2 regions of the Pseudorhizobium banfieldiae genome follow, and region 2 is predicted to be linked to the other one. Evidence: predicted binding sites of a transcription regulator. Region 2 holds the regulator's gene; the other holds the start of a gene.

What was found. Region 2 encodes HrcA, which represses chaperone genes, less so after heat shock. Its sites were predicted from a motif close to GTTAGCACTCNCNNNNNGNGAGTGCTAAC; they were not measured.
Positions count from the first base shown of each region.
Region 1: NT26_RS20805 (DUF6290 family protein) is a predicted target of HrcA. The motif match lies at 3,209-3,237, and genes of this name have one in related genera.

Region 1 is NZ_FO082821.1:61,278-76,272, reverse strand. Features, by position in the region: gene NT26_RS20815 (hypothetical protein) at 1-158, opposite strand, end outside; gene NT26_RS20810 (relaxase/mobilization nuclease domain-containing protein) at 165-2,642, opposite strand; gene NT26_RS20805 (DUF6290 family protein) at 2,646-3,047, opposite strand; gene NT26_RS20800 (ParA family protein) at 3,608-4,300, shown strand; gene NT26_RS20795 (hypothetical protein) at 4,302-4,748, shown strand; gene NT26_RS20790 (hypothetical protein) at 4,745-5,167, shown strand; gene NT26_RS22525 (helix-turn-helix domain-containing protein) at 5,421-5,963, shown strand; gene repC (plasmid replication protein RepC) at 6,057-7,295, opposite strand; gene repB (plasmid partitioning protein RepB) at 7,487-8,500, opposite strand; gene repA (plasmid partitioning protein RepA) at 8,497-9,711, opposite strand; gene NT26_RS20765 (ArdC family protein) at 9,892-10,761, opposite strand; gene NT26_RS20760 (Fic/DOC family protein) at 10,983-12,047, opposite strand; gene NT26_RS20755 (antitoxin VbhA family protein) at 12,113-12,319, opposite strand; gene NT26_RS20750 (DUF736 family protein) at 12,440-12,772, opposite strand; gene NT26_RS22520 (thermonuclease family protein) at 13,167-13,670, opposite strand; gene repC (plasmid replication protein RepC) at 13,670-14,908, opposite strand.
Region 2 is NZ_FO082820.1:3,433-18,427, reverse strand. Features, by position in the region: gene mutS (DNA mismatch repair protein MutS) at 1-2,156, opposite strand, end outside; gene NT26_RS00075 (NADP-dependent malic enzyme) at 2,355-4,640, shown strand; gene olsB (l-ornithine N(alpha)-acyltransferase) at 4,644-5,513, opposite strand; gene NT26_RS00065 (hybrid sensor histidine kinase/response regulator) at 5,614-7,266, opposite strand; gene lspA (signal peptidase II) at 7,323-7,832, opposite strand; gene NT26_RS00055 (TrmH family RNA methyltransferase) at 7,829-8,689, opposite strand; gene NT26_RS00050 (class I SAM-dependent methyltransferase) at 8,686-9,774, opposite strand; gene hpf (ribosome hibernation-promoting factor, HPF/YfiA family) at 10,075-10,647, shown strand; gene ptsN (PTS IIA-like nitrogen regulatory protein PtsN) at 10,713-11,174, shown strand; gene grpE (nucleotide exchange factor GrpE) at 11,250-11,909, opposite strand; gene hrcA (heat-inducible transcriptional repressor HrcA) at 11,997-13,079, opposite strand; gene rph (ribonuclease PH) at 13,254-13,973, shown strand; gene NT26_RS00020 (VOC family protein) at 13,986-14,396, shown strand; gene rdgB (RdgB/HAM1 family non-canonical purine NTP pyrophosphatase) at 14,410-14,995, shown strand, end outside.

The DNA.
Region 1 (14,995 bases), on a different replicon from region 2:
GAAGCATGATACCAGCCGATCACGGTCCCGTAGACCTTGATCAGGATCGCGAGGATCCCAACGGAGACCATACCCCACACCATCATCTTGCCGACGATGTCGGCAGACTTGGGGTCGTTTACTTCCACCAGGTAGGTGTTCTGATTACCGTCCTGCATGACACTTTAGCGATCACGGTCGTCCCGATTACGCTCCCTCTGTTCAACCTGTTCACGCTCCAACTCCTCGAGACGAGGAATGTGCTGTTGCGCGGGATCAGTCCGAGTGGTCTCGCCGCCCCGCTGGGCCGCTTCCCTGTCTCTGTTTACACGATCTTGCTGCCTCTGAGTAGCGTCCACCGTCTCAGCGAGCTGGTGAGCCTCACGCTCCGCTTGCCCAATCGGACGTTCCTCTTCCAGATCCACCCTGAGATCGCGTTGGCGATCGTCGGCAGTATCCTCAAGTTTCGGCTGCTTGTTTGACTTGTTTTCGTCCCCACGCTCTTCATTGCGCTCAATGGTCTCGATCTCCGCGCGCAGTTCCGGATCTTCGTTGGCAACATCCCGGAGATAACCGTTTCCGGTAGCGGCGAGTTGAGCTGCATGATGAAGCGAAGCCTCAAGGCCCTTCTCATACTGCTCCCGGTTTTCGTCTCCGAGCTCGCCGGCTCCGATATGGGCGAGGCCGGAGCGATAGTGTTCCACATTTGCCATCGCATCGTTACCAGCCTCAACGACAGCCTCTCCATGCTTGGCAACAGCCGCCTCCCACTGAAGGTTAGCATTCGTCTGCTCTTGCACCTCAGATGCCGTTCTTTCCGGCGCGACGCCACTTTCTCTGGAGACGTCACCAGCAGCGTTGCGTCCATCCTGCTCATCAAGCCCACGCTCCTTCATTTCGAGCATCTGCCTGCGCAGATCGACGATCTCGCGAGCGAGGGAGGAAACTTCTTCGAAGCCTGACCGGTCCTCTGGACCAGTGCTGCGCTGAAGGTTGAATAGAGCCGTTTCAACAGTCTTTTCGTACGCTTCGAACTCTGGGCGTGTCTGCTCGCGCATGTCCTTGGCCTCCGACAACATGTCTTTGATTGCTACCATATTGGAGCGGTAATCACCGCCGAAATCTGCATGAATGACTGCACCAGCAGGCGATTGATGGGTTTGGGCAAGGCCGTTTTCCAGATAGGAGCGATGCTGAGCGGCGTAGGCCGCAACCACTGTGTCGCCGGCGTTGACTGCAATCTTCTGCCAGGTCTCCTGCGCTTTTAGGATGTACTGGCGGCTTCTCTGGCTCGTCGCTACCACGCGCCGACCAGCTCGCTTTGCGTCATATCGCGCCTGCGCCGGATCGCTGGTGCCTACATGCTCGGTTCGACCGTCATGCTTGACGGCGCGAACCTGATTTCGCGTGAAGGCTGGCGGCGTGGCGAACTCTCGCCGATCGGTCATTTCCATGTTGATGCCGTGGTCACGAGCCTTCTCGGCCATGACCTCACGCCATTGCCTGAAGGTGGCCGGAGTCGTCTCGATCCGGTCGCCCGATTCCGAACGCATGGTAACGATGGCATGAGCATGAACATGCGGCCGCTTGCCCCCCTCCCCTGCTTCTTTCGGATCGCTCTCCGGATCGTGCATAGCGAAAACGTACCGATGGCCCGCAAACTGCTCAGCCAGGAAGTCGCGAACAGCTCCTTCGAAAGCGACAGCATCCGTGCCGGCACGCGCCGACATGATCACGTGCATCACGTCACGGCTCTTGCGGCTGTGCAGCTCATCCCGCCATTCCTTTTGCACCAGGTCGCCCGCAGCCTTGTCATCGGCAATCGAGCGTCCCTGATCGTCTCGAACGTCGTTCCGCTGCGCGATCAGGTCTCGCAACTTGGCAGCGCCATATTCCACGCCATTGCCATAGCCTGTGAACGAGAAAGCCGCGGGGGCCTCTTTAGCAACGGCGCTGGCGTCGAAACGCTCCTGAACGATGGCGGCCGCCTTCGCGTCAGCCGTCAGCCGCTCGCCCTGCCCGCTGCGCAACACAACATAGCCCTCGACCTTCAGCGATCCGTCGTTTCGGGTTTCGACAGAGTAAGCGTAGCGTCGATCACCAAAGCCACTGCTGAGAATGTCCCGCACCTGCTCATGCGGGTTCGAGCCGCCGGAAACGCTGACCTCGACGCTAAACGCGCCGATATCGCGGCTCTCGGTCCTGTTTTGGAAAAGGTGATCCCAATCGCCACGGAGACGCGCCAGCTCCTCACGGCCACGCAACGTCTCGCCGTTCTCGTTCTCAACCTTCAGCTCCCCCCCTCTGGAAACATAGTTGAGCATCGAGCCGACGCGGGCGCCACCACCGTAGGAAGCCAGTTTGACAACTGCTGGCTGGCTCCCTTTGGCAACGCTCGCAAGACGAACGTCCATTGATCGCATAGCACCCGAACCGGCAGCCATCGTCCTCGAAGGCGATGACACGTTGAATGCCGAAGTCCTCACCTCTCCCCTAGATCCCGACCCGCCTTTAGACATCCCAACCTGGTGCTGCAGATTCTTCAGTCTCTTCTCAAGCTCTTCCTCGACAGCCCTCCCACGGCCGCCGAGCGTCATTTCGTGCAATAGCGCCGCGCGCCTTTGCTCCCATTCGCTTGTGAAAGTGCCGAAAAAGAACTCCACGGCCTACACCTCGCCTCGGCGCTCATGCCCGGCACGGCGCGAGAGTGTCCGCAGCTCACTCATTACAGCCGCCTGAATCCGCTGGACATTGCCAAGGTTGATGTCCAGCTCTGAGGGATGGACACCCTTTCCTGCATTCAGGGAGCGGGCTACCTGATTTAAATTGATGCCGATCATCCGCATGTCTTCGAGCAACGCGGCCATGATCAACCTGTCTTCCGCAGTCAGAATGGGTCGAACGCCAGCACCCTCGAGGAGCAGCGAACGGAAAAAAGCAGACACACTCATACCGGCCGACTCGGCCGCTTCTTCGATGGCCGAATGCTCTGCATCGCTGACGCGCACGTTGATTAGACGCCCCTTGCGTTGCTTGGCTGTCGGCACTTCGACTGTGTCCTCACTCATCAATCAACTAGGCCTTCCCGGAGCTTTGCGACCCTCATCGTGGGCTTGTCCCACGATCGCAATGCAAAATGTAAAACATTTTTGCGTATCCTGCCACGCCTAACCTAAAGCACTACCCCATAATTTCAACCAAATTCCACCTCTTGATTGGCTCCGCTTCGCTTCGCACTCTTTCCGTTGGAACGCTCACCAGGATTCACCGCCAAAACCGCTTCTGAAGGCCTTTGTCTGTCCCTCGTACTCAGGCGAAAGGGACGCTTCGCTCTTCGCCCTTGCGCCCTCCGTGCGAGCGCCAAAGACGGCCTCACGCGGCTCCGGGGTTCACCATTCGACCTAAGCACTCGATTAAACCACACGACTAACTCGTGTGGTTTTATTGATGTCCAGTAGCGTGCGGTCACACGCACGTTCTGATCTTAACCTGCGTGTTGTCACATGGTAGATTCCCTTTGATGTGAAGATCTTGACGACGATACTTATGTTCCGATCGAACACACGTCAGACCGCTAGGGACGGGGTGAAGTCTTAGACAGGAAGTGGATCGTGAAATGGCAATTTGCATGTCGCTGGTAAGCGGCAAGGGCGGCGCGGGGAAGACGACCGCCGTAATCCTGATCGCCGGGGAATATGCGCTTCAAGGTAAGCAAGTGCTTTTGGTTGATGCAGACGGACGACAAAACCTGAATGAGTGGTGGTCCCGTTCAGAGGCGAAGGACAACAGGCCAGACGGCATTGAGCTTCGAACGGCAGTAACTAACGCATCACTTCAGCATATTCTGGAGAACGAAACCGCCGGGTTTGACGTCGTGTTAATAGACTCCCCCGGGCAAGACACCGTGCTACGGGACACGATCATCGCCGGCTCGGACATCGTTATGACCCCGATCCAGCCAAACCAAGACGAGATCCTTGCTGCCGGCCAGGCAGCAATGGACGTGGCTGACACCTGCGATCGTACCGGGCGAAACATTCAACATCTCAACTTCAGAACCCGGATCACTCTCCCCGGCCGCTCACTGGAAGCTTACCGCCTGATCCGCCCCTTCATCGCAAACCTGCAAGAGCAGGGATATGATTCACACCTCCTTGATACCGAGCTGTATGAGCGAAACCCCTATCGGGACATCAGACTGGGATATGGGACACTGCAAATGCTTGAGCTCAGCGACTCGGTCAGAAAGGCCCGGAGTGAGGTTATGGGCATGATGCAAGAAATTGAACGTTTCCTAACAAACGAGGAAAAGAGGGCGTAAGATGGCTAAAGGGACTTCCAGTATATCTGATTTTCCCGTTGCACCGCGACGGTCACGGGGGAATGTGCCCAATTCAATGTCGCAGCCGGCTATAGACAACGAAGCAGAAAACTTGGTGGCCAGCGATCATCCAGACCAGGTTGCTATCGAAGAAGCTCCCGCGAAGGTCCCTGACGTTCAAGTGCCACAACGGTCGAGCTTGATTCTGCCATCACCGGAGGCTCGCCGGGAGAGAGCGACGAGCAGATCGTTAGAGCGTGAGGCATCCAGAATACGACTGCAGGAGCTGAAGCAGAATAAAGCGCGGGAGAGCAAACACTTCGTCAACTGCCCCCTTGATTACGATACTAAGAAACGTCTGGAGCGAGCAGCCTCTGAAAACGACTTGAAAATGACGGTGATCGTCAAGGCCGCGATCGACCAGTTTCTGAAGGATAATGGTTATTGATCCTCGACCTTCGATTCCTGGGCGGGGTGGCGCTAGGCGCAACCCTTGGATTTTTGATCAACCCTGAAGCGACGGAGAAGGTCGGGATCGATATTCGCGCCATAAAGAGAACTTTACTCAGTGTCGGCGCCGCTCCACCGGAGCCTTTTAAGCAAACCGACTGGCCAACGGACGATCGCGCCAAACGCGAGCTGTTCCGGTTTGCAATGTGGGACTTCGAGGAACACGGACCGAAGTCTGAGATCCGGATCACAAGATGCATCAGCATCGACCAGTTCTCCCTAGCTTGCGAAATGCGCGTGAAGTTGAGTTGGGTCAGCGAGGAGAGGATCCTCGAAGGCATTTTTCAACCCAATGCCCGAAGCTGGAATCTGATTGCTGCGAAGGCGGTGAACAGGAATGCTCGCAGTCAAACTTGACTCGAGGCACAACGCGCCTCTGAGTTGCGCATTTCGATCCCAAGAGAGCAATGTTACAGATCATTCCCCCCAATATTGTTAGGTTTGTGTGACTGGCGCGCAGGATGACAGTGCCTTAATGGCACGTTATGGTGCGTGATATCTGCCACTGGCGGATTTGGGGACTGAGGGAATACCGACGGTGCGGAATCTATCCGACTATATCAATTCAAGGGAACTGGTTGAGACCACAGATCCAGATTTCCAGAGACCCTTGTACCGCCAGGAGGGCTTCGACGGCATTGTCAGCTTCGGGGAGATCGACGCAAAGCTTTCCGCATTCCTCTTAGACGAACGTGCGAAAACTGGTTTGACCCAGAGTGATTTCGCGACCTTGGCTGGTCTCGCACGAGTGGTTTATAGCCGCTATGAACTGAACATTTCGCGCCTTACCGTATCACGAATGATCCACCTTTCCGAGCTCCTTGGTTTCCTGCCAATGCAGATGATTCATGCTGCGGCACCTCATCTTTACGGCAAAGATCCTCAAGAGGCCGATGATCGGGTTGAATTGTTCAGACTTATTCATGACCTCCCCCACGACACCATACGCAGTTTGATTGGCATAGTTGGCCAATTGACGCCAAGCGATGTTCTTGAGGCTCGACAGAAAGCGGAAGCGGAGGCTGACGCGCAAGCTGAGGCTGAACGCCAACGATTGAACCGAAAAGCTGCGAGAGCCAGCAGGAGAGGCCGTCCGCCTGGTCGCCCACCAGGTCGCAAGTCATCTACAACCGAAACACCTACAGACGAATGAGAGCTGAAACCGATCGTAAGTGCTGTCAATGTAGGAAGGCTGACTTCAGGCCTTTTCCATCGAGACCTCACCCTAGTGCGTCAGCACAGCCCCTCACCCTGCTTTCCGGCCTCCGTTCGTATTGGCACGCATCAACGACATCAGCATTGGTCCGAGCCCGAACTCCCCTGCCCTCGCTCGACGCGTGAGATCGCGGAGATATCCACCTGCCGAATTGATATGCCCTGCCCTCTCCAGGATTGCAGCCATAGCAACCGCCGCGTTCTCCGGCCCCATCACCTCACACGCTTCCTGGTAAGCCGACGGGCTAACACCAAGCATTGATCGAACCACCACCGCGGCCCCCATCAGCTCGCGCCAATGGTAGATCGTCCCCCCGGGCCCGTAATCCAAAATCTGCGGGCAGGCTTTCAGGACCATCGACAGCGGGAACGACTTCATCTGTTCCGGCTTTGCCAACGGCTGAGCAACCGCTTTGGGTGCTACTTCCAGCTCGACGGCTCCGCCCTGCTCTTTTCCAGAGCTAGGTTCAAGTTCATAGATGGATTCGGGTTTTGAATTCTGTATGTGACAGCCATTTTGAACAGCATTGCCGTCCATATTTTGAGAATCTAACTGATTTTCCAGAAGGTTGAGGATTTCGGTGCGCAAAAGCTGCATCTCGTCGAGGATTGCCTCCACCTGGCGACGGTCAGGATTGCGGGGGAGTCGGCTGACAATGCCGACATACATGTCTTCGATGGCTTCCCAGTCGCCGTCGGCCCCCTCCTCCATCGCGGCGGAAATTAGCTTGCGTACATCACGCCGGCAGATAGTCAGCGCCTCTTTGGCTCGTCTGAACTGCAGGCGCTCGGCAGCGACTTCCTGTGCCAGACCTGCAAGTTCCGCAGCGCGAGCCAAAAGTGGAGAAAGATCGAATCCAAAAGCCTGCTCGATATCGCCACCCTTGTCCCGGTGAGCGTAGCGCTTGCCGTTCGGACTATCCTTGCGCTGGATGAGCCCGGCCTCGACCAAGGCAGCCAAATGCCGCCGCAAGGTCGTTCCGGTTATGCCGTGCGCTCTGACAGACAGCTGAGCATTGGATGGAAAGACCACCAATCCACTATCGCAGTTGAGCTCGCTCTCTGGATAAAACGTCAGCAATGCGTCCAGCACAGTCAGCGCCCTGTCCTGGAGGCCAAGGCGTTCACGGGCCTCACAAGCGTCGCGAAACACTCTCCATTTTTCGACCGGGCGGCTTGGTTTCGTCTCGGACGTCTGGAGCTGCCTCTTTACAAGAGCAAGCACAGCCGGCCGCCGCCCAAAGGGCGTCGTCACATTTCCCGTCTGCATATTCCTTCACCTTTCTTCAGGCAAAAGAAATCCGCTCACCAAAACGATGCCAAAGACTCTTGACTGGGATTCATGGAAATGCGATTCTCGATCTTGCTAGGAATTGAGAGAGGCTTCCATGACGGAAACGTTTTGGGGGCCTTTTTCTTTTGTCGCGGTCTCTCCTCTTGACCAATTAACGAGTGTCTCGATCACACCTCTTGGTGAGTTCGATCTGAACGATTGTTGTATTCGCTTAGAAGATCAGGCATTCGGTCCGCGAGCCAGCGCGCGAAAGCGCGTTCCTGCTTCGGGATTGAGACCGTAGTTCCAGCCGAATTACTCTTCATGCGGCCAAAAACTCGGTCACCCACGGCGAAGTCAACAATCTCTTCAGCTGGCTCCGTAGTCACTTTGTCGGCCGCTGAACTTGCAGCTCGTATCGCTTGGGCAATACGGCTGGAGCTGTCAGCGCCTCGAAACTCGACCGTGTCGATTATTTTACGAACACGTGCTGCGCTGCTCGGATCTTTCAGCAACTCGGCAAATGCGGTCCATTTCGGTCGACCAACTCCCTTTGCTCTTCCGATCGCAAGAATGATGTCTTCGGGAACCGCCTCCGTCACTCGAAAAAGATGCGATATTGCCGCTTCTGAAGCTCCCAAGATTGGGCACATGGCGCGATGGGAAAGGCCAGCACTTTTCAGCTGTACGGCCCACATTGCCTGCTCAATCCAGGTCAGGTTTTCCCGAACACCATTCTCGAGTGATTGCTCTTCAATCAACTGCCGATCGGAAAGTTCTCGAACATAGGCTCGGATCTTTATGGTCTCTGGGCGATCCGATTCTGCCATTATGGCCTTGATCGCTGCCCATCGACGGTAACCGTAGGCAAGCTGGTAATGATCCGCTCTCGTCGGATGCGGCCGAACAAGAACTGGAATTTTTTGGCCTTCACTTGCGATTGAAATCTTAAGCGCCTCGAGCTCTTTGGCCGCGTCCTCGTCGTTGCCAAAGCGATCTCTATAGGGGGAGCGGTCGATACGGTCAGGATCGAGTGAAATGACACTATCTTCTGTGAGCTGTGTCAGTGCCCGACCCACATTGGAAATGACAGGTGAAGAGTGCCGCCGCGCCAGGGAGGGCTTGTCGGACGCGTCCGAACACACAGGAGATTCCGTCCGGCTTTCGGCGGCCGCCATTCGCTGAAGGATGCTTTTCTTCATGTGCTACGTCCCCAAACTTTGTGAACGAGGTCGAGGATCTCGGAGTTAACTCGGTCAGCGCTCTCAATTGCGCGCTTCAACGCTTCACGACCGACCTCACCCGACTCAAGCTCGTATAGGGTCTTCTTCGCTACCGCTGCACCGGCGATTGCCGTCGATTCGAGCGCCTCCGCAACGAGTACATCATCACCAAACAATCGGCGCATGACTCCGGACATGTACTTCTGCGGCCCGTCATTCGGGTTCACGCGCGTGAGCAGGAAGCGGAAAAAGTCATGCTCGAATTTAGCTCCAAACTGCCCCAGCACCTCCGATAGATCGGAGATCATGATCAGGAACTGATTGCACGATGCAACGTCGAGCATCGCCGGGTGAACGGTAATGATTAAGGACGTGGCTGCATAAAGAGCAGCGAGTGTCGAGTATCCAAGGGACGGTGGGGTGTCGATGATAACGATATCGTATCGATCATCGACGCGGGCCAGGGCACTGCTTAACCGCTCGAAAAACAAACCCAGGTCATCTCTTGTTTTCGAGGTCAGATAGGACGGGGTATCAAACTCAAAGTCCATTAGCTCCAGATTGCCAGGAACTAGATCGACACCTGGGAAATAGGTTGGCCGGATCACTTCAGCGAGCGGCCGCCTCTCATTGTCATATCGAATGGCTGCATAGGCTGTCTGGTTCTCGCCGAGATCGAACTCGGGCTGAATACCAAATAGCGCAGTCATCGATGCTTGCGGATCAAGATCCAGACACAAGACCCGATAACCCTGAAGCCCTAGAAAATGTGCGAGATGGATAGAAGTGGTTGTCTTGGAACTACCACCTTTAAAATTCGCCGTAGCAATTACCTGAAGCTTTTCCCCTTTGCGACGATGCGGAAGCAGCTCGCCAGCTTCGTCAGGACGAAGTTCGGCCAGGAATCGCCTCAGTTCCTTGACCTGCTCTATCGTGTACGTTCGCCTATTGTTTTCTGCGCGCTCGGGCAAAGGCCCCTTCCCTTCCAGCGTCAACTGGCGAAGAGTACTTTCCGGAACCTTGAGTAGCCTCACTAGGTCAAGGGTTGAGAATGTCCGGCCAAATGTTTTCTGCGCAGAGGGTGGATAGACAGCTTCACGCATATCGTTCAGCTCCGCAGAGAGTTTCGAGGTGTAGACCTCGATCTTCGACGCAGTGTCTCTGACGCTCTGAGAAGCTGGCTGCAACATTCAAACCTCTTGACGGTTCTGATCACTTTACGAGATCATTTCCGTCAGGGATGCCAGACTGACTCCGATTCTTCAAGGCGTTTTTCGTTAACAAGAAGTTAACGCATCCAGGATGCCCGACTTTACAGTTGTAAAGTTTTGGATCGATGCGCATGAGGCCCGACAGTTTTGCTAGGGCCCCTACCCTGTAGAAGAGCTGAATTGTCGGAGATAGTCAGCGACTGCCTGAGCCTTCGCGGCGGCAGTGATGACTGCACGTGAATCCTGCTTCAGCACCTTGAGCCAGTTTTCAACGTAAGTCGCGGTGTTGTCTCGCGGATCATGCTCAATGCCAAGATCGGCGCAGACAAACGCGGCTGAGATTTCGGCAATAAGCTCCTCCATTGCGTAGGTCTCGCTCCCGAACCGCCCGCTAAGGTCACGATCAAGGCGTGATTTTGCGCCGCTCCAGTGCCCGAGCTCATGAAAAATCGTGCTGTAAAGATGAACCTCGCTGAGGAACCGACCGCGCTCCGGCATTTGAATGTCATCGGGGCCAGGGCGATAGCAGGCTTGCTTTCCGCCGTAGGCTATCTTTGCGCCTGTGGCCCGAATGAAGGTTTCGACATGGTCGATAACCGGAACCGGCTCGATCGGCGCCGCCTCGGCCGGGCTCTTGAAGCGGTCAGGCAGGTTGTCGATCTGCTCGACGTTGAAGACGGTGTAGCCCTTGAGATAAGGGATTGCACGATCGTCCGCCTCCTGCTCCTTCGGCGTGAAGGTGCCGTACTTGACGACGAGGGTTCCTTGTTCGCCCTTGCGGACCTGAGCACCAAGCTCCTGAGCCTGCCGGTAAGTCATCCATGTGTTTTCGTCGTAGCCGGCGAGTTGCCCGGAGAGCCACAGCATGACCACGTTGATGCCGCGATAGGCTTCGCCGGAGGCGCGGAGCGGCGTAGCCGACCTGCGGCTGTTTCCGCGCCATGGCCAGATCCAAGGCTTGGTGCCGGCCTCGAGCTGCTGAATGATGGTGTCGGTGATCCGCTGGTAGGTGTCCTTTACGCTCTGCATCGCCGTCTCCTGTTCGTTGGTTGACGGCAAAGATCCGAAGATAGCGAAACGACCCCATGCACCCGTAGGGCCGCAACGGAGTGTAGGACCGCGCAAGCGGTTGAATGGGGGAGGGGCTATCGTAGTTTGTCCGTCAAATCATCCAACGGACAGGGGAGAGCGCAGAGCTCCGGCACCCCGGCCAATGACACAGGCCCTCACTGCAGCGACCGGGTCGCAGGTCAGCGCTCTCGGTCGTCTTGGTCGCGGTTTCGCTGGCGATCGACAAACTGCTGCGCTTCGATAGCCTTAAGCTCGGCGTTGATGTGCTGCGACTGAGGCTCTTGGGCCTTTTGCTGACCTGGCTGCGATTGGGCATCTTGGACCTGTTCCGGCCGCCCCAGAGTCTTGAAATCAGATCGAGCGGTGAACTTCACCTCCTCGTCGTCGGGAGGCATCCGCTCGGGAAGGTCAGCGCGGTCAACGGCCACAATCCCCCTGTCGGTCACGAGGCTCGCCACGCGATTGTCATGCCCGAGAACCTGTCCTTCGATCACTTCGCCCGGGCGGGCCGTGCGGATGTTGTGCTCGAACGGTTTCTCGCCAGCCTGCTCAAGATCTGACATGGCACTGCGGATAGCCTCGCGGCGGTTAGGATCCATCGCATCCTGGATGAGATGCTTCATCGCCGGACTGGACGGATCATTGGTGGTCTCAATGGATGCCTCGATCATGCGAGGCTTGGTGATGACGGTAAGATCGATGTCATGACCGTAGGTGCGGCCCAACGAGACCACTAGCGCCTCGTTTGCCCTTCCATTGCCTTCCCGAAAAGCGTGAACGTAATTCAGCTCAGAAAGGACGTGCGCGGCTTTCTCAGCAAATTGCTCAGGTGTCGCAGCTCTTAGGCCCTGATCGTCTCTGGCGGGCCTCAGCGCCTCGTTGAGGCCCATTTCAATCCGCGAACCGTGCAGGAAGGTCGTGTCGCCCTTCGAAAGCCCACCTACCGGCTCTACCCGCTGCCCATCGACGACAGGACTTTCATTGCGCGTATGTCCTGCCCATTCATAGACATCCTGAAAGATGTAGCCGTGCAGAGCCTTCAGATGCGCTGCGTCGTGATTACCGGTAGGGCCTTTTCCCTCGGCGAGCTCCGTTTGTCTCAAAGCCGTAAAAGCGTATTCGGCTTCACGCAGCGCTGAATGGCTCCTGATATCCAGTTTGTTCTTCAGAACATCCTTGAAATCCTTATCCTCTGAAGTGTTGGGATAGGTGTAGGAGCCTTTGGCTTCATCATCGCGGACCACGCGAAACCTCATGCAAAAAGGCCGCCTGAGATCACAGGCGGCCGCGACAAATCTCTAGGTGATGATCAAGCCCGCTTGAAGCGGGACAGCAGCTCTTGGCGCATTTCCTCGGAAGTGATGTCTCCCGCAACGTAACGGCCGTTTGCTTCTTCCAAAACCGGATCGCCGGTGTAACCCTGCCGCATGTTGGCGGCGCGAGCCTGATCGACGGCCTTCTTCCGGGAAGCAACAGCTTCCGGAGAGCGATCGGGGCGGGGGGCATGAACGTTCATCGGCAAAGCCTCCAGTTACTGCTCAACTTAGCATGAAACGCGCCGAATATCCAGCGAAAGCGAGGAAATCCGGCTCTTTGAGGGTGGAAACCCGATCAGAGATCGGGCCTCCAAGAGCAATCAATCGCGCGGTTCCCACTCGATGATGGCCTGCAGTGCCAGGTCATCTTGGCCGGGATAGCGACCCAGGTTGGCATTGAAGCCGAGGCGCTTGATGGAGAGCGTGTAGTAGGGCTTCCCTTCGCCGCTGGTCTTCTTCCAGATGCCGCCAACTTCGATGTCGTGGCCGCGAGGTGACTTGGCATAGACGCGATGCGTCGGAGCCTTTTCGTTTGTGGAGTCGAACGGTGTAACCTTGATGTCCAGGTCCCGGTCGATGGTGGAGATGAGGCCGGTTCCCTTGGCGTTGTCGATGTCGTCTTTGTCGAACTGGATGAAGTTGGTCATGCTCATGTTAATCACTCCTCTATGGTGGTTGCGATGATCGTTCATAAGGCACGGCGAAAAGCGGTGCGCACCGTAGGCCGGAGCGCAGCGAAGGAGGCTGGGCGGCGGAAAATTTTGTTTCGCGAGGAAGCCAAAGGCGGGGAAAATTTGGAGACGAACAGCTTTGCGCTAACCGCGTCGCCGTGCGAACGGGCATCAAGAGCAACCACTTTGGAGGTGTGGGGCCTGAGCGCTTGCAGCAATACGTCACCTCGACAAATGGGACATCTACACTGGTAGCGGGCGGGATTGAGCTGAATGCAGCCGAACCAGCAGCCTGAAACAAGAGGCTGGGGTAACCGATGGTTTCGCCATAACATGAGATCTCGCCATCTGTTGCCCATATGAGCGCCCCAGTCGTTCAGTTGCCGGAATGGCTGCGGCGATAGGAGGAGGGCGGTTCAACCTGGGCGCCCCACAAGCCTTGGCCTCGCTGTCGGGCACGATCCTCGGCGTGGCGGTACTGGCTCAGGTCGATCGGGTGGGATCTTGGCAGATAGCGCAACAGGAGGCTGGCTTGGCCCGCCTTCACCATTTCAAGGCCAATATCCGAGCCATCGACGAAGCACTGGCCGACAAGGCGTTTGTACTGGTCTCGATCGACTTCAATGCAGCGGACATGCTTGCCATCGATCAAGCTGGCGAGGAACCGTCGTGCCTCGATGCCGCACCTCCATATCGCGCCATTCCTGAAGCCGGTTTGATCGCGCTCACAAGCATCAATAGCCGCAATGCGGATCCTCTGCTGACGAATGCTGAAGGTGTCTCCATCAATCACCCGCGCCTGGCCTGAAAAATCGGCCGACGCAGCGGAGGCAGTGAACAGAAGCGCAGCCAGCGCGGCTCCCACCAAGCGAATATTCATCAAGTGCGCGCCTCCATTGAATTGCGGGCTGCCAGCCCAAATACCGAGCGGTTCAGGTGAAGCTCTCCGCTCGCGGCGCGGTCTGTCATGGCCCGCAAATACCCGCCCGGCGAGCTGATTTCTGCGCGCGTGTATTTCTCAAAGGTGAGAGCGATCGCAACGGCAGCCGCCTGCTGGCCCATTCGGTCCACGGCCCGCTGGCGCGCATCCTCGGACACGCCGGCGATGCGGCAAAGTTTGGGAGCGATCCGGTCCAGGTCCGCCCAACTACGCGGGGGCTGGTAGCCATATTCGGCAAGGCTTGGCGTAGCCCGCCACACATCTTCCAGCGCCACAAGTGAAGGCCGCACTTGCAGTTGCCTATTGCTTTGGCGCGAACGGCTCCCCAGGCTTTCCTCAAAAGCCCTCTTGCTGGCGGAGCCAGCCCTTAACGAACTGATTTGTTCGCCGTTAGGCGAACGCCGTTCATCATTACGAGCTTCAAAAGGTCTTGGGGTTGTAATCTGTATGTGCATGTCGTTTTCGACATCCGCGCATGTCAGATTTGCATCTATGTCGGGCGCTTGCGGGGACCGATTCACGTTGCGCAATCGGTCGGCAAGCCACTCCAAAAGCATTGTTGCCTTCCGGCGGACATGGGCCGGTGCGTGCTTGGCCGATCCTATGAAGGCCGCGATCTTCTCAACACGGGACCCGATCCGCCCGAGAATGGCTTCCCCTCGCTCGGTTGAGGACGCCAGAGCATATCTCGCGGCACGCAGAGCGTCCCGGAAGCGACGCGCCGCGCTGTCGCGCACTCGAATCTCTTCCCGTTTCTGGCGCACCAGCTGATCAAGTTCATGGTGCCGAGCGATCAGGACACGCAGATCAATGCCGCAGGCGTCGGCAATATCACCTTCGCCGTCACGGATCGGGTAGCGCTTGAAATTCGCACTGTCCTGCATGGTGACAAGGCCGAGGTCGTACAATCGGGAGAGAATCCGGCTTACGCGCCCTGGCGACTTGTTGATGTCATAGCCGAGCTGTCGGTTCGACTTGTAGACGATCGGCCGCCCTCCTTTGTCGAAGGCGTCTGCCTTGGCGGTCGTTATGATGGCTTCCAGCAACGCATATTCTGCGGTCGTAACCATCCCGATTGTCATCAGGTTTCTTGCAAGTACCGCCAGCTGGCCGCGCGTCACCGTTCCGATTTCCGTTGACTGCGCCAGTCGCCGGAATTCGGCTCGCTCCTTCGTCATTCTGCGACCTGTCGGCCGCTTGTGTTGTGTGGGTTCCCCCATCGTCCGTCTCCTGTCAGAGGCCAGACAAAGCTCCGCCGTTCACCG
Region 2 (14,995 bases):
GTTCCCCGGCCGATCTCATCGAGAATGACCAGCGAGCGATCGGTCGCCTGGTTGAGGATGGCAGCCGTCTCGACCATCTCCACCATGAAGGTGGACCGGCCCCGGGCGAGATCGTCGGAGGCTCCGACGCGTGAAAACAGCCTGTCGACCACCCCGATATGCGCGGACGACGCCGGAACAAAGGACCCCATCTGGGCGAGGATGGCGATCAGCGCATTCTGCCGAAGGAATGTCGACTTGCCCCCCATGTTGGGGCCTGTCAGCAGCCAGACAGCCCCGAACTCCCCGTCCTGCGAAGGCGAGAGATCGCAGTCATTGGCGATGAAGGGGCCTTCCGACTGCCGCCGCAGCGCCTGCTCCACGACCGGATGGCGGCCGCCTTGGATCGCGAACATGCGGGAGGCGTCCACCGTCGGCCGGCGATAGCTCCATTCTTCCGCGAGCAGGGCCAGAGCCGCTGCCACGTCCACGACAGCGATCGCACGCGCGCCCTTCTTGATGGCCTCGGCCTCACCGATGGTCGCCTCGACCATACGATCGAAAGCGGCCAGTTCGATCGCCAGCGCACGATCGGCGGCGTTGGCGATTCGACTTTCCAGATCTGCAAGCTCGGTCGTAGTGAAGCGCATCGCATTCGCCATCGTCTGCCGATGGATGAAGCGTGCCTTCGCCTCCGGACCGTCAGTCATCGGACCGGCACTGCCCGCAGTGACCTCGATGAAATAACCCAGCACGTTGTTGTGCTTGATCTTCAGGGACCGGATCCCCGTTTCCTCGGCATATTGCAGTTGCAGTCCCGCAATGACGCGCCGGGACTGGTCGCGCAGCGCCCGCACCTCGTCGAGTTCCGTATCGGCGCCTTCGCGCAGGAAGCCGCCGTCGCGCTTCAGGAGCGGCAGGTCATCGGCCAGCATCTCCGCGAGCCGCTGCTCCAAGGTTGGCGGGAGGGAGCGAAGATCGTCCAGCGCCGTTGCGAGTTCCTCCGGCAGCATCGATTTCTCCAGGAAGGATGCGACGGCACGAGACACCTCGAGGCCGCGCCGTATCGCGCCTAGGTCACGCGGGCCACCTCGGTCGAGTGCAAGGCGTGATAGGGCTCGCGGCATGTCCGGCACATGCTGCAACGCTGTTCGGAGCTCGGAGCAGAGCGACGGCTCGTCGATAAGGAAGGAGATCGAATCCAGCCTTCGATTGATCTGGACCGGGTCGGTCAACGGCGACATCAGTCGCTCGGCAAGCAGGCGGGCACCGCCGCCAGTCACGGTCCGGTCGATGGCCTTAAGAAGCGTCCCGTCCCGGTCACCGGACAGGGTCCGCGTCAGTTCCAAATTGCCACGGGTGGCCGGGTCGATTAAGAGGGTCGAGGCGGCGCTCTCTCGCTCGGGAATGCCGAGCGGCGGCCGCTCGGATATCTGCGTCTTCTCCACATAGGCGACCGCAGCCGCAGCCGCCGCCAGTTCTGCCCGGGAAAAGCTGCCGAAACCGTCGAGGGTGCCGACACTGAAATAGCGGGCAATGCGCCCTTCGGCGCTGGCGCTGTCGAAGAGAACGCCCGGCTGCGGGACCGCAACCTTGCCCAGAACGTCGAACACCGGCTTCAGTTCGGCATCGTGAAACATCGTGTCTGGCACGATCAGTTCGCGTGGATCGATCCGCAGGATGTCGGCGAGAAGTCGCGACTGATCGGTTTCGGCAAGCCGGAAGACGCCGGTCGAGATGTCGATCCAGGCTAGCGCCAGCTGAGGATCGGCTCCACCACGAATACGTGCGAGCGCCATCAGGTAGTTTGATTCCGAGGGGGAAAGCAGCTTTTCCTCGGTCAGCGTTCCCGGCGTCACGAGCCGGACGACGTCGCGCTTCACCACCGATTTCGAACCGCGCTTCTTCGCCTCTGCCGGATCCTCGACCTGCTCGCATACGGCCACCCGGAAGCCGAGCGAAATGAGCTTCTGCAGGTAGTCGTCGGCGGCGTGGATAGGGACGCCGCACATGGGGATGTCCTGGCCCATGTGCTGCCCGCGGCGGGTCAGCGTGATCCCCAGCGCGCGGGACGCCTCTACCGCATCTTCGAAGAAGAGCTCGTAGAAGTCTCCCATCCGGTAGAAGAGGAGCGAATCCGGGTTGTTCGCCTTGATCTCGATATACTGCTCCATCATCGGCGTTGCCGATGCGCGGCTTTCTGCCGTGGCCAGTTCAGCCGTGGTCAGCGCGTCGATGGAGAATCTTTCAAATTGCGTCACGGAACCGGTTTTTTGTTGCGCAGGGGAATTGCCGACACTATCGATGTTGGCCCCGGAAAGACAACAGCCGCCGCAGCCAGAAGAACGGCTGCCCACAGGAAGCTGGGAGGAGGAATGCCAGTGAATGAGAAGGCCGCCCGAACGCGCACATCCGTAACGGAAAGCGAAGCGCTCGCCTTCCATGCCGAGGGCAGGCCCGGCAAGCTGGAGATCAACCCAACCAAGCCGATGGCGACGCAGCGGGATCTGTCTCTGGCCTACTCCCCCGGTGTCGCGGTGCCGGTCAAGGCAATCGCCGCCGATCCCGCCACCGCCTACGACTATACCACCCGTGGCAACATGGTGGCGGTGATCTCCAACGGAACGGCAATCCTGGGACTTGGCAATCTCGGTGCGCTGGCGTCGAAGCCGGTCATGGAAGGCAAGGCCGTCCTCTTCAAGCGCTTCGCCGATGTCGATTCCATCGACCTGGAAGTGGACACGGAAAATGTCGACGAGTTCGTAAACTGCGTCCGCTTCCTCGGCCCCTCCTTCGGAGGCATCAATCTCGAGGACATCAAGGCGCCCGAATGCTTCATCATCGAGAGCCGCCTGCGCGAGATGATGGACATTCCCGTCTTCCATGACGACCAGCACGGGACCGCGATCATTGCTGCCGCCGGCCTGGTCAATGCCCTGGAACTGACTGGGCGGGACCTCAAAAATACCCGGCTCGTCTGCAACGGCGCCGGTGCTGCTGCGATCGCTTGCGTCGAGCTTATCAAGGCCATGGGATTCAACGCGGACAACATCATCCTCTGCGACACCAAGGGGGTCATCTACCAGGGCCGCTCCGAGGGAATGAACCAGTGGAAATCCGCTCATGCCGCCAAGACGGACAAGCGGACGCTGGCGGAGGCGATGGACGGTGCGGATGTCGTGTTCGGGCTTTCGCAGAAGGGCGCCTTCTCCGAGGAGATGATCCGTTCGATGGCCGACAGGCCGATCATCTTCGCCATGGCCAATCCCGATCCGGAGATCACGCCGGAGGAGGTGGCCCGCATCCGCGACGACGCGATCATGGCGACCGGCCGTTCCGACTATCCGAACCAGGTCAACAACGTCCTCGGGTTTCCCTATATCTTCCGTGGTGCGCTGGACGTGCGGGCCACACAGATCAACGATGCGATGAAGATCGCCGCCGTCCGGGCGCTGGCAAGTCTGGCGCGCGAGGACGTGCCGGACGATGTCGCGGCCGCCTACCAGGGCAACCGCCCGATATTCGGATCCCAGTACATCATCCCCGTGCCCTTCGATCCGCGGCTGATTTCTGCCATTCCGGTCGCGGTTGCAGAAGCCGCGATGGAAAGCGGCGTTGCGCAAAAGAATATTCCGGACCTTGCCGCTTATGCGCGAGAGTTGTCGGCTCGGCGCGACCCGATCGCAGCGACGACGCAAGGTATCTACGAGCGCGTGCGCCGCCTCCCCAAACGTGTCGTTTTCGCCGAGGCCGAGGAGGAGCAGGTGATGCGGGCGGCTGTCTCCTTTGCCCATCACCAACTCGGTACTGCCATCCTGCTCGGGCGCGATGACGTCATCAGAACGACGGCGGAGAAGGCAGGAATCGACCTCGAACGGCCGAACATCGAAATCGTCAACGCACGCATCTCGACGCGTGTGGACGCCTATATCGATTATCTTTACGAGCGCCTGCAGCGAAAAGGCTTCCTGTTGCGGGACGTGCAGCGCCTGATCCACAACGACCGCAATCACTTCGCCGCGACCATGGTTGCCGTCGGTGACGCGGATGCAATGGTCACAGGCACGACCCGGAACTATGCAACGGCGCTGCAGGACATTCGCCGCTGCATCAACACCAAACCGGGCCACCGCGTCATCGGCGTGTCGCTCGCCCTGTCCCGCGGCCGGACGGTGTTCGTCGCAGATACGGCGGTTCACGACATGCCGACGGCGGAGGAGCTTGCGGATATCGCCGTCGAAGCTGCCCGGGTTGCGCGCCGCATGGGCTACGAGCCACGCGTCGCCCTGCTCGCCTATTCGACCTTCGGCCAGCCCACCGGGGAACGCTCCGAGCGTGTGCGGGAGGCGGTCAAGATCCTCGACCGTCGCCGTGTCGACTTCGAGTATGATGGTGAGATGGCCGCCGACATCGCACTCAATCCGCAGCGAATGGAGCAGTATCCCTTCTGCCGCCTCTCCGGCACGGCCAATGTCCTGGTGATGCCGGCCATTCATTCGGCATCTATCTCGACCCGCATGCTGGCGGAACTGGGCGCGGCGACCGTGATCGGCCCGCTTCTGGTTGGGCTCGACAAATCGGTGCAGATCACGTCGATGGGCGCCAAGGATTCCGACATCGTGAACATGGCGGCGATCGCCGCCTACAACGCGGGGAGTTAGCGGTCAGCTGGCAAAACGTCCGGCATCGGCGCCATAGTAGTTGATATAGCGGTTCGAGATCGCGGAAATCGGCAACACGACCAGCACATCGGTGGTGTTGAAGGCCGCATCCACCACCGCGCCGTCGCCAATCATTGCGCCGAGGCGGAGATAGCCTTTGATCAGCGGCGGCATGGCCGCCAGCGCCTTGCGCGTGTCTATCCCTTCAGGCGGCACGAGGTCCATCTCCCGGCGCAGGTCCGGGCGTGCCGCTACGGCCCATTCGCCCTTCGCACTCACATTGTGCTGGAGGAAAGACAACGCCAGGGCATGCTCCTCCGGATGTATCCCTGGAAAGGAGGCGCAGCCGAACATGGCAGCCATGCCGTGCTTCAGCGCATAGGCCCAGTTGCCCTGCCAGAGAAGTTCCACTGTCCGCTTCGTCCGATAGGCCGGCAGGACGCAGGAGCGACCCAGTTCCATGAACAGCTTGTCGGGATGACGCGCAAGCAACGGCTCGATCTCGAACTCCGAGGCGCTGTAGAAGCCGCCATGGGACATGGCCACCTGGTGGCGCAACAGGCGGTAAGTGCCGACGATCTGGTCCTCGATCTCACCCTCGATGGCAAGATCGATGACGAGGAGATGGTCGCAGATGGCATCGAAGGTATCGATGTCACGGTGAAGGCGCATCGCCTCTGGGGGCAGTTGTGCCTTCATCTCCTCCACGAACACGCGGTAGCGGACGGCCTGTGCCGCATCCACTTCACGCGCCGTCCGCGCAAGCCGCGTTTCCAGACTGCCGATCCGTCCAAGGATCTCCTCGGCCGGCTGCTGAACCAGAGTCTGGCTGGGGTTCGCGTTCACGTCATGCTTCAGAAGGTCTAGCGCCATGGTGATTTGCCCCACAGGTTCAACTCACCGCCGTATAATCATCTTCCCGCAACAGAAAAATGACAATGGGTGTCACAATAGGTTGGGGCAGAGCCGCCCGTCAATGCAGTTCCGTTGGCGCCACCTTACGCGAGGCCAACTGTTCGACCAGTTGCAGCAGATGCTGAGGGTCCGTCGGCTTCCCGAGCCGCGCGCTTATGCCGAGTGCTTCCGAACCGACCAGCGACTGTCCTGAAGCATCTCCGGAAAGCACGATGACCGGCGTGGCTGAAAGAGTGTTCAAAGCTTCATGCCGCCGCAGTTCAGCCAGTGCCTCCATCGTGGGCATACCCGGCATGTGAAGGTCGGTGACAATGACATCGGGGCGACCGTCCGGTATCGCGGCATGATCGAGAATCGATCTTGCATTGTCGACGACATCCACGCGGTGGCCCCCTTTCCTCAGAGCAGCGCTGACCAGTTTCGCTCCGACGGGATCATCCTCTGCGACAAGGACATGTAGCCTCGACACTGCAGGTGAGTTCATCGCTTCGGTTGTCGATCCGGCCGAAAGGTTTGCTTCGTCGCGGCTCCGAGAGCCCCTGAGGCGGCCGGACAGGACATCGATCAGCGATTTCTCACGCAGCGGCCGTATCAGCCAAGCGTCATACAGCTCCTGCGGCTGCGAGGCCCGCTCTTCCGGGTTGACGAGGAGGATGCGGTGCAGCGGACCGCTCATCTGGCTATCTATCGGCTGGGCCGCCAGCCGATGATCGACAATCAGATCGGTAAAGGGCGTCAGTGCTAGATCACCGTTGAGCAGCTCGGCTGCATCCGCCGTACTCTCGACATGGCGGCAGGTTCCCCCCAGCGTTTCGATCGTCGTAACGGTTGCCGTGGCCGCCGGCCCGGCCGGTGCCAGCAACAGGACCCGATTTCGCTCCAGCAAGCTTCCTCGCCGAGTAGCGCCCGCCGGCGCATCCTCGGCAAGCGTCAGCGGGAAACGGACCGTGAAGGTGGTGCCCAGGCCAGGCTCGCTCACCGCCAAGAGGTTGCCGCCGAGTTCCCGCAATATGTGAAGGGCTATCGCAAGCCCGAGACCTGTTCCGCCACTGCGCTGGGCCGCATTACCCATCTGCTCGAACTCGCGGAACAGCCGTATCCGGGCATCGGCATCCATTCCGGGACCAGTGTCGGCGACGGCGATGACGACGTCCGAACCGTCCGCGCGGACGCTGATCAGGACGCCGCCGCGTTCCGTGAACTTCACGGCATTGCCGATCACGTTGAAAAGCACCTGCCGAAGACGGGCGGGATCGAACTCAAGCAGTTCCGGTACGTCTGCAGCAACCGTCGCGGCGAGCTCTATGCCCTTCTCATGCGCGCGCGGTGCGAGCATTTCCACGACCGTCTCGATCTGCTGACGGATGCTAGCGGTCCGGTTGTTGAGGCGAAAGCGTCCCGCTTCGAGCGTCGAGAAGTCTAGGAGATCTTCTACGAGTTGGACCAGCGCATGCCCCGACTGGCGGATGCCGCTCAGATAGTTCTGCTGTTCGGCGGTAAGCCGCGTCTGTCCGAGAAGATGGGTCATGCCGAGGATGCCGTTCAGCGGCGTTCGCAGTTCGTGCACGACCGTGGCAATCTGGCGGGATTTTGCGGCGCTCTCCGCTTCTGCGTCACGCAGCCGCCTGCCGGAAATGCGATCTATAAAGACCGAGCAGCTGTCACGCAGCCGCGGCAGGCGATCCTTCAAGGTGGCAAAGGGGAAACGCATCGGAAATGGCCCGGCACAGTTTCCCCGAACATTGCACCTGCAAAGCTAACAAATCTCTACTCGCTCTCGCTGGCGCGGGCAGCCTTCCGCGACCCCAGAAGCTCATCCAGGATGACCAGGGCAGCCCCGATCGATATGAAACTGTCGGCAAGGTTGAAGACGGCGAAAGACCAGGTCTGCGTATAGAAGAGAATGTAATCGATCACGTGGCCATAGACGAACCCATCGATCAGGTTGCCGATCGCGCCTGCGACGATGAGAGTGAATCCGAGATGGGCGAAACCACGTTCCCCGGGCGTGCGGCGCCAGAGCCAGAGCACGAAGGCGACAATCACGACCCGCATGCCGATGATGAACTCCCTCTCCATTCCCGACAGGAGAGAGAAGGCGACGCCGAGATTGTAGGTCCGGTAGAGCGCCAGCATCGGCAGGATAGGAACCGCCTCTTCCAGCGGCAGATAGGCTTCGACCGCAAGCTTGACCGCCTGATCCAGCACGACGGCAATGACGATAAGCACTACGGCGACGAGCGGACGTGAGAACCTGGAAGCAGTCGCTACGATCATCCGGCGTCCTCCAGCTTCAGGAGATGACGGCGGGCCTCAAAGAGCATGACCGCCGTCGCGACCGCAAGATTGAGGCTGTCTGCCCTGCCCTGCTGTGGGATGCGCACCAGTCGATCGGCGGACTTCGCCAGTGCCTCGGGAAGACCTGATTGTTCATTACCCATCAGCAGGACCGTCGGTTTCTTTTCATAATTGACTGTCCGATAGTCAACCGCGCCGGCGAGATGGGTTGCGACGACCTGGGCCCCCGAACGTTTCTGCCACGCAAAGAACTCCTCGGTGGTAGCTCTGGCGAGCGGGACTGCGAAAACGGATCCCATTGTGGCGCGGACGGTTTCCAGAGAGAAGGGATCGGTACATTCCCCGACCAGAATCACGCCAGAGGCACCGGCCGCGTCCGCGGTGCGGATGATCGTGCCCAGATTGCCCGGATCGCGGACGCGATCGAGGGCCACGTAGGTCACCCCTTGGCTCGGCCGGAGGTCGTCAAGCGGTGTCCAACGCTGCTCAAAAATGCCGACCACCATTTGCGGATTGTCTCGACGCGTGATGGAGGAGAGGACCTTCTCGCTGACTTCGAGCACGAGCCCCCCCTTGGCGATGGTGCGGGCAGCTACCTGTTCCACCAGAGGCTTTCCCTTGGCGGCCTTCGCATAGGCGAGGATCCGGATAGTCCAGCCCAGTTCCAGCGCATCGATGACCAGCTTCAGCCCTTCTGCCATGAAGGTCCCGCTCTGCTCGCGATCCTTCTTGTTGCTGAGCGCCTTGATATCCTTGACGATCGGGTTTGAGAGGCTGGTCACCTCCTTTACCTGGCCGACGCGCCGAGAACCCTCGTTGTGGTGATCATTGCTCATTCGCGCACCCAGCGGCTGAATAGGGAGGTTGACAGGGCACGACCGACAGCACCGCCGTCGATGCCCGTTTCGCGGATGACCAGTTCTCCCGATTCCACGGCACCGCCCGCGCCGCGCATCGTCTCGCGCATCAGTTCGTGGATCGAATAGAAGCTCGCCCGGATCGAATAGGCGGTCAGCACCAGACCGACAGCGCGCGGAGAGAGCAGCTCGCGGCAGACGTCCAGCATAAGGGGCAGGTGATCGAACAGATGCCAGACTTCGCCATTGGGACCGCGGCCAAACTTCGGCGGATCGGTCAGGATAATATCGTAGTGGTTGCCTCGCCGTTCCTCCCTCTGGATGAACTTCATGGCGTCTTCGCAAATCCATCGGATCGGCGCCCGCTCCAGGCGCGACAGGGCCTGGTTCTCGCGAGCCCAACCGATCGCCTTCTTCGATGCGTCCACATGGGTGACCTCGGCGCCGGCAGCTGCCGCGACAAGCGAGGCAACCCCCGTATAACCGAAGAGGTTCAGCACCTTGAGCGGGCGGTCAGCACTCTCGACCTGCTGCTTCATCCACTCCCAGTGGACGATCTGCTCCGGGAACACGCCGACATGGCGGAAAGAGGTGAACCGGCCGAGGAAATCGACGCCAAGCAGCGACAGGGGCCAGGTTTCTCCCTGCGCCTCCTTCGGAAAGCGCCAGCGTCCAATGCCGTCCTCGTCCGTATCTCCGGTGAAGACGGCATCGACCTTCTCCCAGACAGAAGGGGGGAGCGACGGCTGCCAGAGCGCCTGCGCCTCCGGCCGCACGATCCGATAAGGCCCATATTGCTCGAGCTTCAACGCATTGCCGCTGTCGATCAGGTGAAAGTCCCCGGCGCCGCGTGACTCGAGTATGACCGGCACGCGCTCAGACGGGCGTTCGCCGACCCGCTGGATAAGAGGCCGCTGTGGCGCAGGCTCGGCCGCCGCTCGGCCGCCAGCGACAGATCCTCCCTCGCGCTCTCCCTTTGCCGGCCCGCCGGGACGGGGGCGCGCGGAACGCGGGCTGCCGCTCGTGCCGGGTCTCCGCTCCGTGCGTTTTTCCCTGTTTTTCACTGCACATCCGATCGGTTGACGTTTCGCTGCAAATAGCAATTGCCCCGGCAGTTGGCAAAGGGCTTTAGAGCCGGCGAGGGTCACCGGAGACCTTCTACTCTGGGGCGTCCATTAGGGATGCGTTGACTTTAGAGGTCCACAGGCGTAGAAGCCCGCCGCAATTGCAACGGACAAAAGCAAGCACCCTTACCCACTCGCCATGCCTCCTAAAAACATCCCGGTGCCGCGTGAAGCGCTTGGATGAGGTGGATGGTTGGCGTAGACTGAAACACGCAAGTCACGATAAGAAGGAACCAATCCATGAGTGTGCGTGTATCTGGTAAACAGATGGAGATCGGTGAATCGTTCCGCCAGCGGATCGAGGACCAGATCGGCGAGGCTGTCGCCAAGTACTTCGATGGGGGGTACGCAGGTCAGGTGATCGTGGAGAAATCCGGATCGCGTTTCTCAGCCGATTGCAAGATACATCTCGATACCGGCATTGTCCTGCATGCAGCAGGCCAGGCTAACGATCCGCAGTTGAGCTTCGATGCCGCCGCAGAGCGCATCGAGAAGCGCCTTAGGCGCTACAAGCGCAAGCTGAAGGACCATCATGGCGGTTCCCACGGCAACGGCCAGGAGATCGCCTACACCGTCATGGATGCCATTCCGGAAGAAGACGAGGAACTGCCAGAGGATTTCGCGCCCACCATCGTGGCGGAAAGTTCCAAGCAGTTGCGCACGATGTCGGTCGCTACCGCTGTCATGGCCCTGGACATGACGGACGAGCCGGTCCTGCTTTTCCGGAGCCCCGGCAAGGAAGACCTGAACATCGTCTATCGCCGCAACGACGGCAATATCGGCTGGATCGACTCCACCAATATCAAAGGCTAACGATTCTGGGAGAGCGTCGGCGACGACGCTCCCTCCACCTTGCGGTGGTAAAAAGGAAGAAGAGAATGGCTTTGGCAGATTTGCTACAGCAAGATGCGATTATTCCCGCCCTGAAAGTAAATTCCAAGAAGCAGCTGTTGCAGGAGTTGGCCTCCAGGGCCTCCAAGCTCACCGGGGTTGCCGAGCGGGAGATCTTCGACGTCATTCTGCAGCGGGAACGGTTGGGTTCAACCGGCGTCGGTCACGGCGTGGCCATTCCGCATGGCAAGCTTAACAGTATTTCGTCCATTAGCGGTGTCTTCGCGCGACTTGAAACGCCCGTTGACTTCGAGGCTCTCGACGATGAACCCGTCGACCTTGTATTCCTTCTGCTTGCTCCCGAAGGGGCCGGAGCAGACCACCTTAAGGCGCTTTCGCGGATCGCCCGCGTGTTGCGCGACCAGGAACTTGTCGCGAAGCTTCGCCAGACGGATTCGGCATCGGCGATCTACGCCTTCCTGAACCAGGAACAGGCAACCGCCGCCTGACAACAGAACTGAGACTGAAATAGCCGCCCGTCGCCTATGGCAGCGGGCGGCTATTTTGCGTTTACGGAGAGGTTGTCAGCCGTTCGTCGTTTCGCTCTCGCCGGGGGCGGTGGTCCCTTCGACCTTCGGCCCCCCTTTGGAAACGCCAACCATGGCAGGCCTCAAGACACGCTCACCGATCGTGTAACCCGCCTGAACCACCTGGAGAATGGTGTTGTTCGGCACTTCGGGATTGGGGATCTCGAACATGGCCTGGTGGAAGTTGGGATCGAACTTCTGGCCCTCGGCGTCCATCTTCTTCACGCCGTGGCGTTCGAGCGCAGACAGCATCGAACGTTCGGTCATTTCCACGCCTTCGAGCAGCGAGGTCAGGCTCTGGTCGGCCGCGGCACGAATTTCGGCCGGGACGGCATCGATCGCCCGACGGAGATTGTCGGAGACGGCCAGCATGTCACGCGCGAAGGCGGCGACCGAATAGGACTTCGCGTCCTTCACATCGCGTTCCGTACGACGACGCAGGTTTTCCATCTCGGCGGCCATACGCAGGAAACGATCGCGAAGATCGGTATTTTCGGCCCTGATTGCCTCGATGGGATCAGGCTCGGCGATCCGAGATTCACCACCCTCAACCGTCTCCTGATCCTGCTGCCCCGATGCCACAGCCTCGGCAGCATTTTCCGCGGCGGTTTCGTGCTTGCCCGCGTCAGGTCCGGTTTTCTTTGTCTCGTCGGTCATGACCATCTCCGGTATCTTAGTTCACAAAGTCGTGCCCGATATCGAGGTTTGGACCTCAAAAATCAAGGCTGGTCCGAGAATGGGGTGTTATCGTGGCTTCCGGGTCAGGCGCGCCAGAAGCTGGGCGGTATAGTCGACCATCGGGACGACCCGCGAATAGTTAAGCCGTGTCGGGCCGATCACGCCGACGGCCCCCACGATGCGTTCTTCCTGATCCCTGTAGGGCGCGACGATCAGGGACGAGCCCGAGAGCGAGAAGAGCTTGTTCTCCGACCCAATGAAGATTCTGACGCCCGGCCCACTTTCGGCAAGGTTCAGTATCTCGATGAGGCTGTCCTTCTTCTCCAGATCGTCGAAGAGCAGGCGCAGCCTGTCCAGATCGTCGAGACCCGTCATTCCTTCGAGCAGGTTTGCGCGCCCGCGTACGATCAACTGGTTCGGCTTGCCGTCTTCGCGCGTCCCGGACCAGACGGCCAGGCCGCGCTGCACGAGATCCTGCGACAGCGCGGTCAACTCCGTCTGAACCTGCGTCTTCAGCCTCTCGAGTTCGGCGCGAAGCTCAAGGAGAGTCTGGCCCGTCAGATGAGCATTCAGGAAGTTTGCGGCTTCTGTCAGTTGCGAGGAGGTCACTCCCGCAGGCAGGTCGATGATCCGGTTTTCGACCTGGTTATGTTCGCCTACCAGGACCGCCAGGGCCTTGGTCGGCTCCAGCCGGATGAACTCTACATGCTTGAGGATAGGATCACTCTTGGTGGTGACGACGATGCCGGCGCCGCGCGAGACACCGGAGAGCATCCGGCTGGCATCGTGCATCAGGCTCTCAAGCGGTCGGTCGCGGTCCTCCGGGCGGATCTGGCGTTCAATGCTCGTCCGCTCCTCCTCCGAGAGATCACCAACCTGCATGAAGGCATCGACGAAAAAGCGCAGGCCGGACTGGGTCGGCAATCGACCTGCGCTGACGTGTGGAGAATAAATGAGGCCGAGCTCTTCCAGATCGCTCATGACATTGCGGACAGATGCCGGCGACAGCGACATAGGCAGGAGGCGGGAAAGATTTCGAGAACCAAGTGGTTCTCCGGTTTCAAGGTAGCTTTCGACGATGCGTCTGAAGATCTCACGCGAACGGTCGTCAAGCACCGCGCCGCTTTCCCTTCGTTCCATCAATCCCATCGTTCCCTTGAAGCCCTCGGTTTGTCTGGGTGGAATATAGTGATCCGGCGCGGTCTTCGCCATACGGAAGTTCTGCGCGCCTTCGGGACCGCTCCGAGACACGCCTTGCCCCTTTTCCTTTGCAAATGCCGGGCGACGTCCGTAGAACGCCTAGGAAATTCTCAGGAGCATGACATGCGGCCTTCAGGCAGAAAAACCGACCAGATGCGCAAGGTTTCCTTCGAGCGCAACTTCTCGAAACATGCGGAAGGGTCCTGCCTCGTCCGCTTCGGCGACACCCACGTCCTCTGCACCGCGAGCCTTGAGGAGAAGCCTCCGGCATGGCTTCGCAACAGCGGCAAGGGCTGGGTGACGGCCGAATACGGCATGCTGCCTCGCGCGACCGGTGATCGGATGAAGCGCGAAGCTGCGTCCGGCAAGCAAGGCGGGCGCACCCAGGAAATCCAGCGCCTGATCGGCCGCTCGCTTCGCGCCGTGGTGGACCTGAGCGCGCTTGGGGAAAAGCAGATTACCATCGACTGCGACGTCATCCAGGCGGACGGCGGCACGCGAACCGCTGCCATCACGGGCGGCTGGATTGCTCTGCACGACTGCCTGAAATGGATGGAAGCCCGTTCGATGACGAAGCTCGACAAGGTCCTGAAGGACCACGTCGCGGCGATCTCCTGCGGTATCTTCGCTGGACAGTCGGTCATCGACCTCGACTATCTCGAAGATTCCGCCGCCGAAACGGATGCCAATTTTGTCATGACCGGCACGGGCGGTATCGTGGAGGTACAGGGAACCGCCGAGGGTGCACCGTTCAGCCAGGAAGAGTTCCTTTCACTGCTGGCGCTGGCGAAGGCGGGGACCGAGGAACTGGTGGCACTTCAGAAGCAGGCCATCACTGCCTGACCGGAGAGCGCGATGCTGATCGAAGGGATGCTCGAGACCGCCCTCTATGCCGAAGATCTCGATGCGGCAGAGGGTTTCTACGGCGGCATCCTGGGACTGGAGCGGATCGTCCGGGCCAGCAACCGCCATGTCTTCTTCCGGTGCGGGCAAGGCGTGCTGCTTGTCTTCAATCCGGACGAGACGGTGAAGCCGCCTGCCGAGAACGGGCCGCAAGTCCCGCCACATGGCGCGACAGGTGCAGGCCATGCCTGCTTTCGGGTCGCCCGCAGCAATCTCGACGCTGTCGCCGACACGCTGAAGAAGGCAGGCGTCGCGATCGAGAGCGACGTGATATGGCCGAACGGCGCCCGGTCGATCTACTTCCGCGATCCGGCGGGCAACAGTCTCGAATGCGCCGAACCGGGCCTCTGGTCCATCGGCTGAGGAAATCAGGAACATGCGCAAACTCGACACCAGGACGATCGTCGTCGCCAGCCACAATGCCGGCAAGATCCGCGAGATCGCCGAGCTCATTGCTCCGTTCGGCTTCAGCGCGAAATCTGCGGCTGAACTGGCGCTGGAGGAGCCGGCCGAGACCGGTACGACCTTCGAGGAAAACGCGGCTATCAAGGCACTGGCCTCCGCCACGGCATCCGGCCTTCCGGCGCTCTCCGACGATTCCGGCCTCGTCGTCGATGCACTCGATGGGCAACCGGGCGTCTACACTGCCAACTGGGCAGAGCGCGAGGACGGCAGCCGCGATTTCATCATGGCTATGGAGAAGGTCGAGAAGGCGCTCTTAGAGCGCGGGGCGACCACCGCCGAGCAGCGCACCGCCCGTTTCGTGAGCGTGCTTTGCCTTGCCTGGCCGGATGGCCATACGGAGTTCTTTCGTGGCGAGGTCGAGGGCAGCGTCGTCTGGCCGCCCCGGGGAGACAAGGGCTTCGGTTACGACCCGGTCTTCCAGCCGAAGGGCTATGACACTACCTTCGGCGAGATGAGCTCGGAAGAAAAGCACGGCTGGAAGCCCGGGGGTTCCGATG